One region of the Pimelobacter sp. 30-1 genome, then DNA from elsewhere that is predicted to be linked to it. Evidence: riboswitches for the same ligand, from Rfam matches in the RefSeq annotation. Region 1 holds a riboswitch; the other holds the start of a gene.
The links. A riboswitch is a leader RNA that binds a small molecule or an ion and turns the genes downstream of it on or off. The one in region 1 is predicted to bind thiamine pyrophosphate.
Positions count from the first base shown of each region.

Region 2: it holds a riboswitch for thiamine pyrophosphate, as region 1 does, so the genes downstream of both, CCO04_RS08650 (thiamine ABC transporter substrate-binding protein) here and CCO04_RS05755 (thiamine phosphate synthase) in region 1, are expected to answer to the same signal.

Region 1 covers NZ_NHTS01000003.1:102,920-110,088, forward strand. Annotated here, with positions in the region: gene CCO04_RS05740 (thiazole synthase) at 1-512, opposite strand, end outside; gene thiS (sulfur carrier protein ThiS) at 509-712, opposite strand; gene CCO04_RS05750 (FAD-dependent oxidoreductase) at 709-1,707, opposite strand; gene CCO04_RS05755 (thiamine phosphate synthase) at 1,707-2,297, opposite strand; TPP riboswitch at 2,288-2,398, opposite strand; gene CCO04_RS05760 (NAD(P)-binding domain-containing protein) at 2,402-3,496, opposite strand; gene CCO04_RS05765 (choice-of-anchor P family protein) at 3,696-5,006, shown strand; gene CCO04_RS05770 (fumarate hydratase) at 5,131-6,819, shown strand; gene CCO04_RS05775 (zf-TFIIB domain-containing protein) at 6,872-7,156, shown strand; gene CCO04_RS05780 (hypothetical protein) at 7,137-7,169, opposite strand, start outside.
Region 2 covers NZ_NHTS01000003.1:678,524-685,692, forward strand. Annotated here, with positions in the region: gene CCO04_RS08640 (ABC transporter ATP-binding protein) at 1-229, opposite strand, end outside; gene CCO04_RS08645 (iron ABC transporter permease) at 229-1,887, opposite strand; gene CCO04_RS08650 (thiamine ABC transporter substrate-binding protein) at 1,884-2,948, opposite strand; TPP riboswitch at 2,940-3,045, opposite strand; gene CCO04_RS08655 (class I adenylate-forming enzyme family protein) at 3,090-4,637, opposite strand; gene CCO04_RS08660 (saccharopine dehydrogenase family protein) at 4,634-5,872, opposite strand; gene CCO04_RS08665 (ABC transporter ATP-binding protein) at 5,857-6,690, opposite strand; gene CCO04_RS08670 (ABC transporter ATP-binding protein) at 6,684-7,169, opposite strand, start outside.

The sequences.
Region 1 (7,169 bases):
ACGGCGGCGATCGCATGCGGGTTGAGCACGCCGAGCCCCGAGCCGATCGGTGAGCCGAGCGGCATCACGGCCGCGCAGCCGGCATCGACCAGGCGCCGGGCGAGCACCGGGTCATCGGTCGTGTAGGGCAGCACGACGAAGCCGCGCCGGACCAGGTCCTCGGCCGCGTCGAGCAGCTCGACCGCGTCGGGCAGCAGCGAGCGCTCGTCGCCCACCACCTCGAGCTTGACCCAGTCGGTGCCGAGGGCCTCGCGGGCCAGCTCGGCGGTGAGCACGGCCTCGCGGGCCGACAGGCAACCGGCGGTGTTGGGCAGCAGCCGGACCCCCGCGTCCCGCAGCGCCGCGAGCAGCCCGCCCTCGGCGAGCGAGGAGGTCCGGCGCACCGAGACGGTCACCAGGGCCGGGCGCGCCGCGTCCAGCACCGGGCCGACGAGCGCGACGTGGGGCAGCCCTCCGGTGCCGAGGAAGAGCCGGGACGGCAGGACGACGCCGGCGATCGAGAGCTCGCTCATCCGCCCTGCACCGCCGTCACGACCTCGACGACGTCGCCGTCGACGAGCCGCCGGGCGGCCCACTCGCCGCGCGGGACCACCTCGTCGTTGACCGCGACCGCGACACCGTGGGGACGCGGGTCGCCGAGGCGCTCGTGCAGCAGGTCGGCGATCGCACGGGCCTCCGTGCGCACCGGCTCGCCGTTGCAGGTGATCGTCATGGTGCTCCTTCGGTCGTGCGGCGGGGATCCACCGCGGGGTCGACGTGTCCGGTCTCGAGGTGGTCGGCGACGAGCCGTGCGGTGAGCGGGGCCAGCAGCACGCCGTGCCGGTAGTGCCCGGCCGCGAGGACGACGCCCGGGACGCCGCTGGGCCCGACCAGCGGCAGGCCGTCGGCGGTCGCGGGGCGGTCCCGGGCGGTCCCCTCGACGAGCTCGGCCCGGTCCAGGGCCGGCCACACGGCGCGCGCGGCGGCCAGCAGCCGCAGCGTGCCCCCGCCGGTGAGGACCGGCGGCGCGGCGTGGGCCTCGGAGGTCGCGCCGAGCACCACCCGGCCGTCGCCGCGCGGGACCAGGTAGACGGCCTCGCCGCCCACCCACCCGCGGACCGTACGACGCGGCGGGTCGTCCGAGCGCAGCCGCAGCACCTCGCCGCGCACCCCGCTCACCAGGCCGGTCCACGGCGCCGGGAGCCGCGCGCCGGTGGCGACCACGGTGACCTCGGCTTCGGGCCGCGCGGTGGGGCGCAGCGCGACCCGGTCGAGCAGCGCCGCGCAGACCGCGCGCGGGTCCACGCTCGCCTCGTCGGGCAGCAGCGCGCCGCCGGCCACCCGGGCCAGGGTCGGCTCGGCCGCGCGCACGCCGGCCCGGCCGAGCAGCCGGGCCTCGTGACCGCGCCGGCCGAGCAGCGCCACCTGGCGCTCGACCTGCTGGAGGTCGCCGCCGTCGTACCCGACGAGGAGGGTGCCGGTCCGCCGCAGCGCGACCCCCAGCCGCTCGGCGAGCGCCGGCCACAGCGCCAGCGAGGCCACCCCGAGCCGGAGGATCTCCTCCTCGCCGTGCCACACCTCGGCACCGGGGCTCAGCATCCCCGCCGCGGCGTACGACGCCCCACTGGCCGGGTCCGGATCGACCACCGCGACGCAGTGCCCGCGACGGCCGAGCTCCTCGGCGACCGTCAGCCCGACGATCCCCGCGCCCAGCACGTCGACGCGCATCAGCCGACCGCCGCGACGAGCTCCTTCGCTGACCCCACCGGGTCGGGTTGTCGCCAGATCGCGCCGATCACCGCCACGCCGTACGCCCCGGCGGCGCGCGCCTGCGCGGCGGAGTCCGTGCCGAGCCCGCCGATCGCCACCAGCGGCAGCACGCCGGCGGCCGCGGTCACGGCCGCGAACCCCAGCGGCGTGGGCAAGCCGGCCTTGGACGAGGTCGCGAGCACCGGGCCGAAGCCGGCGTAGTCGGCCCCGGCCTCCGCGGCGGCGACGACCTCGGCGCGCGAGCGACAAGTCGCCCCGACGAGCAGCCCGGGCGCGAGCCGGCGGGCGTCGGCGACGGCGAGGTCGCTCGTGCCGAGGTGGACGCCGTCCGCGCCCGCCGAGAGGGCGACGTCCAACCGGTCGTTGACGACGACCGTGGCGCCGTACGGCCGGACGGCGGCCAGCACCGACCGGGTCAGCGCGACCAGCGCGCCGGTGGGCAGGGACTTGTCCCGCACCTGGAAGCCGTCGACGCCGGCCTCGGCCAGCGCGGGGAGCAGGGTGAGGTCCTCCGCAGAGGAGGTCAGGCAGAAAAGACGTGCGCTCATCAGGTCCGTTCCTTCGCCGGCATGATCCGGATCAGGTGTGACGGTCGGAGCGGCTCCAGCTCCCTCTCAGCCCGCTGCCGCGGACTCCCGTGGGTGGTCGTGACTCACGCTAGCGCACGATCCTCGGCGAGCTCCAGAGGGTGCTCGGCGAGGTAGCGCCGGACGGCGAGCGCCGCGGCCCGGCCGGCGCGGTTGCCGCCGATGGTGCTGGCCGAGGGTCCGTAGCCCACGAGCTGGACGCGCGGGTCGCGCAGCGCGGTGGTCGCGGTCTGCACGTCGGTCCCGCTCTGCAGCAGGGCGATCCCGCCGTGCTCGCTGCGCAGGTGCAGCGGCGCGAGGTGGCCCACGGCCGGCCGGAACCCGGTCGCCCAGAGGATGACGTCGGCCCGCTCGAACGAGCCGTCGGCCCAGCGCACGCCGTCGGGCTCGATCCGCGCGAACATCGGGCGCCGGCGCTCGTACACCCCCAGCCGGGCGGCCTCCTGCTCCTGCGGGCGCAGTGCCAGCCCGGTCACGCTCACCACGCTCGCCGGGGGCAGGCCCGCACGGACCCGCTCCTGGACGAGCTCGATCGCGTGGCGCCCGGCGTTCTCGTCGAAGCGGTCGCGCCACACCGGCGGCCGGCGGGTCACCCAGACCACATCGGTCCGCGGCCCCAGCTCGCCGAGGAACTGCACCGCGGACGCCCCGCCGCCGACCACGACGACGCGCTTGCCGTCGAAGTGCTCGGGGCCCGGGTAGTCGGCGGTGTGCAGCTGCTCCCCCGCGAACGTCTCGGCGCCCGGGTAGTGCGGCACGAACGGCCGGGTCCAGGTACCGGTCGCGTTGACCAGCGTGCGTGCGGTCCACGCGCGCTCCCCCGCGTGGACGACGAGCAGCCCGTCGGCGTCCTCGGTCACCCGCTCGACCCGCACCGGCCGGACGACGGGCAGCCCGTGCTCGCTCTCGTAGCGGCCGAACCAGTCCGGCACGACCACGTTGGCCCGGGCCCCGGAGTCCCCCGGCGCGGGCGCGTCGGGCAGGTCCGCGACGCCGTGCACGTCGTGCATCGACAGCGAGTCCCACCGGTGCTGCCAGGCGCCGCCGGGCTGCGGGTTGGCGTCGAGGACGACGTGGTCGAGGCCCAACCGGGTCAGGTGGAAGGAGGCGGAGAGCCCCGCCTGACCGGCTCCGATGACCACCGCGTCGTACACGTGCACGCCGGTACAACGGCGGCGCCGGCCCGGCTATGCCCGCACCGGATCCGTCTCGCGGGCAGATCAGGCGTGACTTGCCGGCAGAACCTTCGTTAAATTGATGTCCGGAATGCCCTCGCGCGCTCGTCACGAGCGGGTGCGCGGTGGTTTCCTGGGGGGACAAACTTCAAAAAAGTCACAACACGAATGGGAATGGGGTCCCGTGAACGTGCGGAAGCTCGTCACTCTTGTCGCCTTTGCTCTCGGGGGTGCAGGTCTGGTCGCCGTACCGGCGCCGGCTCACGCCGCCGACCCGGTCTACTGGTCCTACTCGGCCAGCACCGGCGCGACCTACATCAAGGTGCTCGACGGCGTCGTCCAGTCCGACCTGACCGCCCAGTCGGGCGTCACCGGCGGGGCGAAGTCCAGCAGCTCCAAGAACAGCACCGCGGCCGTCAAGGTGCTCAACCTCGCCGAGGTCGGCGCGGTCGAGACCAAGACCGACGCGGTGGTGCAGAAGGCGCTGGTCGGTCAGACCACGACCCTCAAGTCCTTCGCCCGGACGGCGCACGTCAGCCTCCTCGGCGGCCTGATCTCGGCCGACGCGCTCGAGACCAACGTGACCACCACCGGTCGAGCGGACGGTTCGGCGTCGTACACCGCCAACAGCCGCCTGGCGAACATCAAGATCGCCGGCATCAAGCTGCCGCTGAACATCCCCAAGAACTACGCGGTCACCATCCCGGGCGTCGCGAGCGTCACGCTCAACTACGCGCTGCACGGCAAGTACGACCAGCCCGAGGGTGACCTGGCCGGCACCATGGCGTGGGCCGTCGGCATCACGCTGCTCAAGCCGCTCGGCGGCTACTCGGCCGGCGTCACGCTGCTGGTCAACCCGGTCAACCAGTACCTCTCCGAGGTCGCTCCGGCCTCCGGCGCCTCGCTCGGCGGCACCGCCTACGGCACCCGCATCCAGGCGCACGTCGGCGACGACATCCAGGTCGTCAGCGACCCGACCGCCCGCGTCGGCACGCCCGTCGGCTCCAGCAACGGCCGCACGCTGACCAACTCCACGCTCGGCGTCCGGGTGCCCGGCATCCTCACCACCGGCGTGATCAGCTCGACCACGACGTCCAAGAAGGACGCCTACGGCAACGCCGAGGTCACCAACACCAACCAGACCGCGGGCATCAACCTGCTCGGCGGCCTGGTCAAGGCCAACGCCATCAAGGTGAGCGCGGCCGGCAAGCTGCAGGACGGCAAGTGGACGTCCACGATGGACATGCAGCTGGTCAACCTGGTGATCGCGGGCCAGAAGATCCCGATCAACGTCTCGCCCAACACGATCCTCGACATCGCCGGGCTCGGCAAGGTCGCGCTGAACCTCCAGCAGACCAGCACCAACGGTGGTGCCTTCCAGAACGCCATCACGGCCGTCAAGATCACGCTCGACACCGCTCAGGCGGGTCTGCCGGTCGGCGCCACCGTCGAGCTGGGTGTGGCCTACACCGCCATCGCCCCGTCCGCCGGCTGACGGTTCGCACGGACCACCCTCCGAGGGGCCGGGTCGCCGCAAGGCGGTCCGGCCCCTCGGCCGTTCCCGGGGCCGGGTCCACCGATGGGTGGCCCGGGCTCCGGGCGGGATATCCTGTGTGCTCGTGGCTGAAGCTGAGTTCCGTTACTCCGACCTCCTCCCCACCGGCAAGGACGACACGCCCTACCGGTTGATCACGAAGGAGGGCGTCGAGACCGTCGAGGGCCCCGACGGCCAGACCTTCCTCAAGGTCGATCCGGCGGCCATCCAGCGGCTCACCGCCGAGGCGATGCACGACATCAGCCACTACCTGCGGCCCGCCCACCTGGCCCAGCTGCGCAAGATCATCGACGACCCCGAGGCCTCGGGCAACGACCGCTTCGTCGCGCTCGACCTGCTCAAGAACGTCAACATCTCCGCCGGCGGCGTGCTGCCGATGTGCCAGGACACCGGCACCGCGATCGTGATGGGCAAGAAGTCCGAGGGCGTGCTCACCGGCGCCGAGGACGGCGAGTGGATCAGCAAGGGCGTCTACGACGCCTACACCAAGCTCAACCTGCGCTACAGCCAGCTCGCGCCGCTGACGACGTACGAGGAGAAGAACACCGGCACCAACCTGCCGGCCCAGATCGAGCTCTACTCCACCGCCCAGGGCGAGAAGGGCCCGGAGTACAAGTTCCTCTTCATGGCCAAGGGCGGCGGCTCGGCCAACAAGTCGTTCCTGTTCCAGGAGACCAAGGCCGTCCTCAACCCGAAGCGGATGCTGGAGTTCCTCGACGAGAAGATCCGCTCGCTCGGCACGGCCGCCTGCCCGCCGTACCACCTGGCGGTGGTGATCGGCGGTACGTCGGCCGAGTTCGCGCTGAAGACCGCGAAGTACGCCAGCGCGCACTACCTCGACAACCTGCCGACCGAGGGCTCGATGAGCGCCCACGGCTTCCGCGACCTCGAGCTCGAGGAGGAGGTCTTCAAGCTGACCCAGTCCTTCGGCATCGGCGCCCAGTTCGGCGGCAAGTACTTCTGCCACGACGTGCGCGTGGTCCGGCTCCCCCGCCACGGCGCGTCGTGCCCGGTCGCGATCGCCGTCTCCTGCTCGGCCGACCGCCAGGCGCTCGGCAAGATCACCGCCGACGGCGTCTTCCTCGAGCAGCTCGAGACCGACCCGGCGCAGTACATGCCCGACGCCGGCGTCGCCGAGGACATCTCCGGCGGCGAGGTCGTCAAGGTCGACCTCAACCGGCCGATGAGCGAGATCCTGGCCCAGCTGTCGTCGTACCCGGTCAAGACGCGGCTCTCGCTGACCGGCCCGCTCGTGGTCGCGCGCGACATCGCGCACGCCAAGATCCAGGAGCGCCTGGACGCCGGCGAGGAGATGCCGGAGTACCTCAAGAACCACCCGGTCTACTACGCCGGCCCGGCCAAGACCCCCGAGGGCATGGCGTCCGGCTCGTTCGGCCCGACCACCGCGGGCCGGATGGACTCCTACGTGAAGTCCTTCCAGGCCGCCGGCGGCTCGATGGTCATGCTCGCCAAGGGCAACCGCTCGAAGCAGGTCACCGAGGCGTGCGACGCCTACGGCGGCTTCTACCTCGGCTCGATCGGCGGCCCGGCCGCCCGCCTGGCCCAGGACTGCATCAAGAGCCAGGAGGTCATCGAGTACCCCGAGCTCGGCATGGAGGCGGTCTGGAAGATCGAGGTCGAGGACTTCCCCGCCTTCATCGTCGTCGACAACAAGGGCAACGACTTCTTCACCGACCCCGGCGGCGCGGTCACCGTGCCGATCACCGGGATCCGGGTCCGCTCGGCCGAGTAGTCGCGCCGCGGGGCGCCGGGAACCACCGGCGCCCCCGAACCGTTCACCAGGCATGCGCTGCCCTGTGGATGAGACGACGCTCGTGATGAGCGAGCGGAGCGGGATCGAGATCGACTACTGCCCCCAGTGCCGGGGCGTGTGGCTCGACCGCGGCGAGCTCGACAAGATCATCGACCGCTCCGTCGACGCTCCGGCGCCGGCCGCCCCGCAGGCGCCGCCGCAGAAGCAGTACGACAACTACCGCGAGCCGCGCCAGCAGCAGCAGTACCCGCCGCAGCAGCAGGGCTACTACAAGAAGCGCAAGCGCGAGTCCTGGCTCAGCGAGCTGTTCGACTGAACCGCCCGACCAG
Region 2 (7,169 bases), 580 kb from region 1:
GCGCGAAGCCGCGGCGGTGGGTGGGCGTCGTCCCGAGGTCGGTGCCGTCCCAGGCGATCCGGCCGGCGCGCAGCGGCTCCAGGCCAGCCACGGCGCGCAGCAGGGTGGACTTGCCGCAGCCCGAGGGGCCGAGCACGGCGAGCACGTCGCCGTCGGCCACGTCGAGGTCGACGCCGTCGACCGCGACGGTCCCGTCGAAGGCGACCTCGATGCCCTTGAGATCCAGCATCACCAGGCTCCTGTTCCCGGCACGCGCAGCCGTTCGACGACGAGGATGACACCGGCGGTCACGGCGGCGAGCACCACCGAGGCCGCCATCGCGGTGCCGTAGTTGAGCGCGCCCGGGTGCCCGAGCAGGCGGTAGATCACGACCGGGAGCGTCGGCTCCGCGGGCCGCACGATGAACGACGTCGCGCCGAACTCCCCCAGCGACACGGCGAACGCGAAGCCCGCCGCGGCGAGCACCGGGCGCCACACCACGGCGAGGTCGACGGTCAGCAGGGCGCGGAGCGGACCGGCGCCGAGCGAGGCGGCGGCCTGGCGCTGCCGGTCGTCGATGCCCGCGAGCACCGGGACGAGCGTGCGGACCACGAGCGGGAGCGCCACCAGGGCCTGGGCGATGGGGACGAGGACCGGGCTGGCCCGCAGGTCCAGCGGCGGCTGGTCGAGGGCGATGAGGAAGCCGAAGCCCAGCGTCACCGCGGAGACGCCGAGGGGCAGCATGAAGAAGCCGTCGAGCACGGTGCGGGCGCGGCGACCGGCCCGGCTGCGGGTACGACGGGTGACGACGAACGCGACGATCAGCCCGAGCGTGAGCGACATCCAGGTGGCGTCGACCGCGATCCGCAGCGAGGCCAGCAGCGCGTCGACGACCGACACCTGGAGGAAACCCTCGCCGGAGCCGCCGAGCGCGCGGTAGAAGTCGAGGCTCCAGCCACCCTCGCGCCGTACCGAGCCCAGGACGAGGGCGAGGATCGGCAGCGCCACGAACCCCAGCGTCAGCGCGGTCGCCCCGATCGCCGGCAGGTCGCGCCGCTGCGGTCGCGCGGCCGGCGCGAGGACGCGTCGCACCGTCGGGTCCGGTACGGCGCGCAGCCGGCCCACGACGACCAGCAGCGCCACCACGGCGAGCATCTGCACGAGCGAGAGCGCCGCGGCCGCCGGCAGGTCGAGCAGGTCGGCGGTGAGCAGGTAGATCTCGGTCTCCACCGACGAGTAGCGCACGCCGCCGAGCACGAGGACGACGCCGAACGCCGTCGCGCAGAACAGGAACACCACGCTCGCCGCGGACACGATCGCCGGGCGCAGCGCGGGGAAGGTCACCGTCCGGAAGACCTGGGCGGGCGTCGCGCCGAGCGCCGCCGCGGCCTCGGCCGGACGCCGGTCGAGGCCCTCCCAGGCGACGCCGACCGTGCGGATGACCACGGCGACGTTGAAGAACACCAGGCCGATGAGGATCGCCACCGGCGTCCCGTCGAGACCGAGGAAGCCCAGGGGTCCCGACGACGTGATGAGCTGGCGGACCGCCAGCCCCACCACGACCGTGGGCAGCACGAAGGGCACCAGCAGCGCCGTGCGGACCAGGCCGCGGCCCGGGAACCGCAGCCGGTGCAGGACGTACGCCGCCGGCAGGCCCAGCAGCACCGCCGCCACCGTCGCGACCGTGCTGGTCCACACCGTGAACCACAGCACCCGCCCGGTGCGTGGGCGCGCCAGCACGTCGAGCACCGCACCCGGGTCGAAGTGCCCGTCGGGCCACACCCCGCGCTGGAGCATCGCGCCGACCGGCAGCACGAAGAAGACCGCGACGACCGCGACCGGGACCGCGGCGAGCGCGACGTACGCCGCTCGCCCCGCGATCCGGCCGGAGCCGCCGGACGCGGTCATCGCGACACGATCTCGGTCCACTTCTCGAGCCAGCTCTTGCGCTCCGCCGTGATCTGCGCGGGGTCGACCTGCGCGGGGTCCTCGGCCGGGGTCGCGAACTGCGACCAGGCCGCGGGGAGCGGGGTCTCGCTCGCGACCGGGAAGACGTACATCGAGTCGGGCAGCGCCGCCTGGACCTCGGGCGAGACCAGCCAGTCGATCACCGCGTGGGCGCCGGAGACGTTGGTCGTGCCCTTGTCGTTGCGCAGCACGCCGGCGTACTCGACCTGGCGGAAGCAGCCGTCGAGCAGGGCGCTGGTCGACGTCTTGGTGCCCGCCTTGTTGAGCGTGAAGGCCGGCGAGGAGTCGTAGGACACCACGATCGGCCGGTCGCCGCCGGAGAACGTGAAGTCGGTGAAGTAGGCGTCCGACCAGCCCTTGACGACCTTGGCGCCGTTGTCCATCAGCGCGGTCCAGTACGCCGGCCACCCGTCGCCGTACTGGTCGATGGTGGCGAGCAGGAACGCCAGCCCCGGTGAGCTCGTGCTCGCCCCCGGGATGACGAACAGGTCCTTGTAGGCGGGCTTGGTGAGGTCGTCGAGGCTCGTCGGCTTCGGGACGCCCTGGGCGGCGAACCACGCGTCGTCCACGTTGACGCAGACGCTGCCGGTGTCGACCGGCGTCAGCGCCCCGGCGTCGTCCCCGGCCAGCGCGTACTGCTTCGCGCCCTCGGGCAGCGTCGCGCGGTAGGGCGCGAAGACGCCCTCGTCGACCGCCCGCGTCGCGAACGTGTTGTCGATGCCGAAGACGACGTCGCCGACCGGGTCGTCCTTGGTGAGGACGAGCTGGTTGGTCAGGGCACCGGCGTCCTCGAGCTTGCTGATCTTGAGGTCGTAGCCGGTGTCCTTCTCGAACTTCGCCACGAGCTCGTCGGGCAATGCGAACGACTCGTGGGTGACGAGCGTGACGACCTTGTCGTCGGCGCGCGCGCCGTCGTCCTCGGCGCCGAGCATCGAGCAACCGCTGACGAGGACGACCGTGGTGGTGAGGGCCGTGAGGCCGGTGAGCAGGCGCGTACGCACTGGATGACTCCCTTCGCCGGTGCTAACCGGATCAGGTTCGGAGGGTCTGCGGCGGTCCGCACTCTCAGCACCCCGTGGTGCTCCCCTGTCTGACCGCGCCAGTCTACGAGAGCGGGACGATCCGCTCTCCGCGCCCCCCGCTCAGTCGGCGACCGGCAGCTCCCGGAGCGCGCGCCTCATGATCTTCCCGCTCGACGTCTGCGGCAGGGCCGGGACGAAGACCACCGACCGCGGCACCTTGTACGCCGCCAGCTCGGCCCGGGCGCACGCGACCAGCTCGTCGCCGGTGACCTGGTGTCCCTCGCGGAGGACGACATAGGCCCGGGGGGCCTCGCCCTTGACCTCGTCCGGCACCGGACCCACGGCGACCAGCGCGACCGCCGGGTGCCCGGACAGCACCCGCTCGATCTCGGCCGGGTAGATGTTGTAGCCGCCGGACAGGATCAGGTCGCGACAGCGGTCCACCACCCACAGGTTGCCCTGCGCGTCGCGGCGGACCAGGTCGCCCGTGCGCAGCCAGCCGCCGGCGAGCGCCTCGGCGGTGTCCTCGGGCCGGCCGAAGTACTCGGTCATCACCAGCGGACCGCGCATCCAGAGCTCACCGGGTTGGTCGAGACCGGCGTCCTCCTCCGGATGCTCCAGGTCGGCGACCCGCGCCTCCATCCCCGGCAGCGGGCGGCCGATGGAGCCGGGGACGCGCTCGGTGCCGACCGGGTGCGTGGTGCCGAGCCCGGAGAGCTCCGTCATCCCCCACAGCTCGATGAGCGGTGCGCCGCTGGCCGTCTCCCAGGCGGTCATCGTGGACACGGCCATCGTCTGACCGCCGACCGTGCAGCGGGTGAGGCTGGCGAGGTCGGCCGGGTCCAGGGCGGGCTCGGCCAGCATCATCGCGTACATCGCCGGGACGCCCTCGAACACCGTCGCGCGGTGCTCGGCCACGAGGCGCACGGCGCCGCGGGCGTCGAACCGGCTCATCAGCACGACGGTCCCGCCGGCGCCCAGCGTGCCGTTGAGGACCACGCTGCCGTAGACGTGCGGGGCCGGCAGCGCCGTGACCACGACGTCCGCGCTGGTCTTGGCGTGCGCCTCGGCGCTCAGCTGCCAGTTGAGCAGGACCGCGCGCTGGGACTGCACGGCGCCCTTGGGGTGCCCGGTGGTGCCGGAGGTGTAGCCGATCACGGCGGGGTCCTCGGGCCGGAGCTCGACCGGGGACGGTGTACGGCCGGCGGCGACCACGTCCTCGAGCGCGACGACCTCGACCCCGTCGGCGCGATCGCCCGGCGGGAGCCCGTCCAGGACGACGACGGCGTCGAGCCGGCTCAGCACCGCACGGTCGAGGGCGGCGAGCATCGCGGCCGTGGTGCACAGGATCCGGGCACCGCAGTCGTCCAGCACGTAGGCCAGCTCGCTGGTGGTGAGCAGGGCGTTGACCGGGTTGACGACGGCGCCGCTGCGCAGGGCGCCGTGGTAGGCCTCCACCCATGCGGCGCTGTTGGGCGCGTGGATGGTCACCCGGTCGCCGCGGCGTACGCCGTGCGCCTGGAACCAGCCGGCCACCCGGCCCGAACGCTCGGCCAGGTCGGCATAGGTGAGCGACCGCTCCCCGTCGACGAGCGCCACCGCCGTGGGACGGGTCCGCGCGGCCGTGACGAGCAGGTCGCCGGGGAGCAGGGGCGGTGCGGCACTCATCGCGGCGTCCGCTCCTCGAGGCCCCACGGGGAGTCGTAGCCGTCGGGTGCGGCCAGCAGCTCGAGGAAGGGCAGCGGGTCGAAGGCCTCGGGGCCCAGCACGCCGGCTCCCTTCCAGGCGCCGGTCGCCAGCAGCTCGAGCGCCACGACCGGGTTCACCGCGGTCTGCCACACCACGCACTGCGTGCCGTACCGGTCCATGCTCCACGCGTTGTCGACGACGTGGTGGAGGTAGACCTCCCGCGGGTTGCCGTCGCGACCGGTGCCCGTGACCCAGAGGCCCGCGCAGGTGGCGCCGCTCATCGCGGAGCCGAGCCCGGCCGGGTCCGGCAGGCAGGCGGCGACCACGTCGCGCGGCGAGACCTCAACGTCGCCGACCCGGACCTTGTCGGTGCGGTCGAGGCCGAGCTTGTGCAGGACGCGGAGCACCTCGATGAACTCCTCCCCCAGGCCGTACTTGAAGGTGACCCGCTCGGCGTCGACCCACCGCGGCATCAGCACGACCTCCTCGTGCTCGACGTTGACGCACTCGACCGGGCCGATGCCGCCGGGGAAGTCGAAGACCTCCGGCTCGGAGAACGGCTCGGTGGTGAACCAGCCGCGCTCGCGCTCCCAGACCAGTGGCGGGTTGAGGCACTCCTCGATCGTCGTCCAGACCGAGAAGGAGGGGGCGAAGCCGTGGCCGGCGACCTGCAGGTTCGAGCCGTCCCGGGTGCCCAGCTCGTCGATCGCCGAGAACAGGTGGTCGGCGGCGTAGCGCGCGAAGACGTCGGACAGGCCGGGCTCCACGCCGATGCCGACCAGCGCGAGCCGTCCGGCGTCCTCCCACTGCGCCGCGCGGGCGAACTGGTGGTCGCCGAGCATCACGCCGCACTGCTCGTAGGGGTGCTCGGGATGCGGCGCGGACAGGCTCATCGCCATGTCCAGGTAGTCGGCACCCGCCTCGAAGGCGGCGTCGAAGATCGACTCGACGAAGCGGGGGTCGACGGCGTTGAGCACGTGGGTGACACGGTGCTCCCGGATCGCGGCGACGACGGCGGACCGGTCGGCGGCGTCGAGCTTGATCGCGTGGAGCCGGGCGTCGGGTGCCGCCTTGGACCGGGCGTTCGCCACGGTGGCCTGCGCGCGGGTCTCGTCGTGGTCGGCGACCACGAGGGCCTCGAAGAAGTCGCGGGTCGTGGCGATGCGCACGAAGGCGTCACCGACACCGCCGGCGCCGATCAGGAGGACTCGCATGGAGAGGTGTTCCTTTCAACCTGGTGAGGGACGGCGCCCGGGTGGGCGCCGTCGGAGCGGGGCGGCACAGCCGCCCTCAGTCGCTGGGTGTAGGGCGCGGAGGGCCGGTCCAGGACCTGCGTCACGGGCCCCTGCTCGACGACCTCGCCGAACTTCATCACCAGCACCCGATCGGCGACCTGGCGTACGACGGCGAGGTCGTGGGTGATGAAGAGGTAGGCCGTGCCGGTGGCGGCGCGCACGTCGGCGAGCAGGTTGACCACCTGGGCCTGGATCGACACGTCCAGCGCGGAGACGGCCTCGTCGAGGATGATCACCGGCGGGCGCGGCGCCAGTGCCCGGGCGAGGGCGACCCGTTGCCGCTGGCCGCCGGAGAGCTCGGCCGGCCGGCTCTCGAGCTGACGGCTGCTCAACCCGACCGCGGCGCCCAGCTCGCGCACCCGGGCCGCTCGCTCGGTGCGGTCGCGGACGCCGTGCAGGGCGAGCACCTCGGCCAGCGCGTCGCCGGGCGACTGCCGCGGGTCGAGCGAGGCGTAGGGGTCCTGGAAGACCATCTGGAGCAGCCGGGCGCGGCGCAGCCGCTCCCGCCGGCGCCGGGCCGGACGGCTGACGTCGTGGCCGTCGAGGACCACCTGCCCGGCCGTCGGCTCCAGCAGCCCGGCGATCATCCGGGCGGTCGTCGACTTGCCCGACCCGGACTCGCCGACGATCGCCAGGCACTCGCCACGGTCGAGGTGGAGGTCGAGGCCGGCCACGGCGACGGTCGAGCTGTCCCGGGCACCGGGGAACACCTTGCGGAGGGCGGTCACGGTCAGCACGACGCCACCTCCGCACGCAGGCAGCGGACGGCGTGCTCAGCGTGCTCGGTGCCGGCGAGGGGCGGTACCGCCGTACGGCAGGCGTCGACGGCGCGGTCGCACCGGGGCGCGAAGGCGCAGCCCGCCCCCGCCTCGTACGCCGCGACCGGGTGCCCGGCGATCGCCGGCAGCCGCGGCAGCCGGCGCGCGATGTCCGGCCGGGCCGCGAACAGGGCCCGGGTGTAGGGATGGCGCGGATCGGCCGCGAGCTCGCGGGCCCCGGCGACCTCCTGGACCGTGCCGGCGTACAGCACGGCGATCCGGTCGCAGAGCTGGGCCGCCAGGTCCAGGTCGTGGCTGATGAACAGCAGGCCCGTGCCCCGCTCGCGCCGCAGCTCGTCGAGGATCGCCACCACCTCGGCCTGCGTGGTGACGTCGAGCGCGGTCGTCGGCTCGTCGGCCAGGACCAGCGCCGGGTCGGCGAGGACCACCGAGGCGAT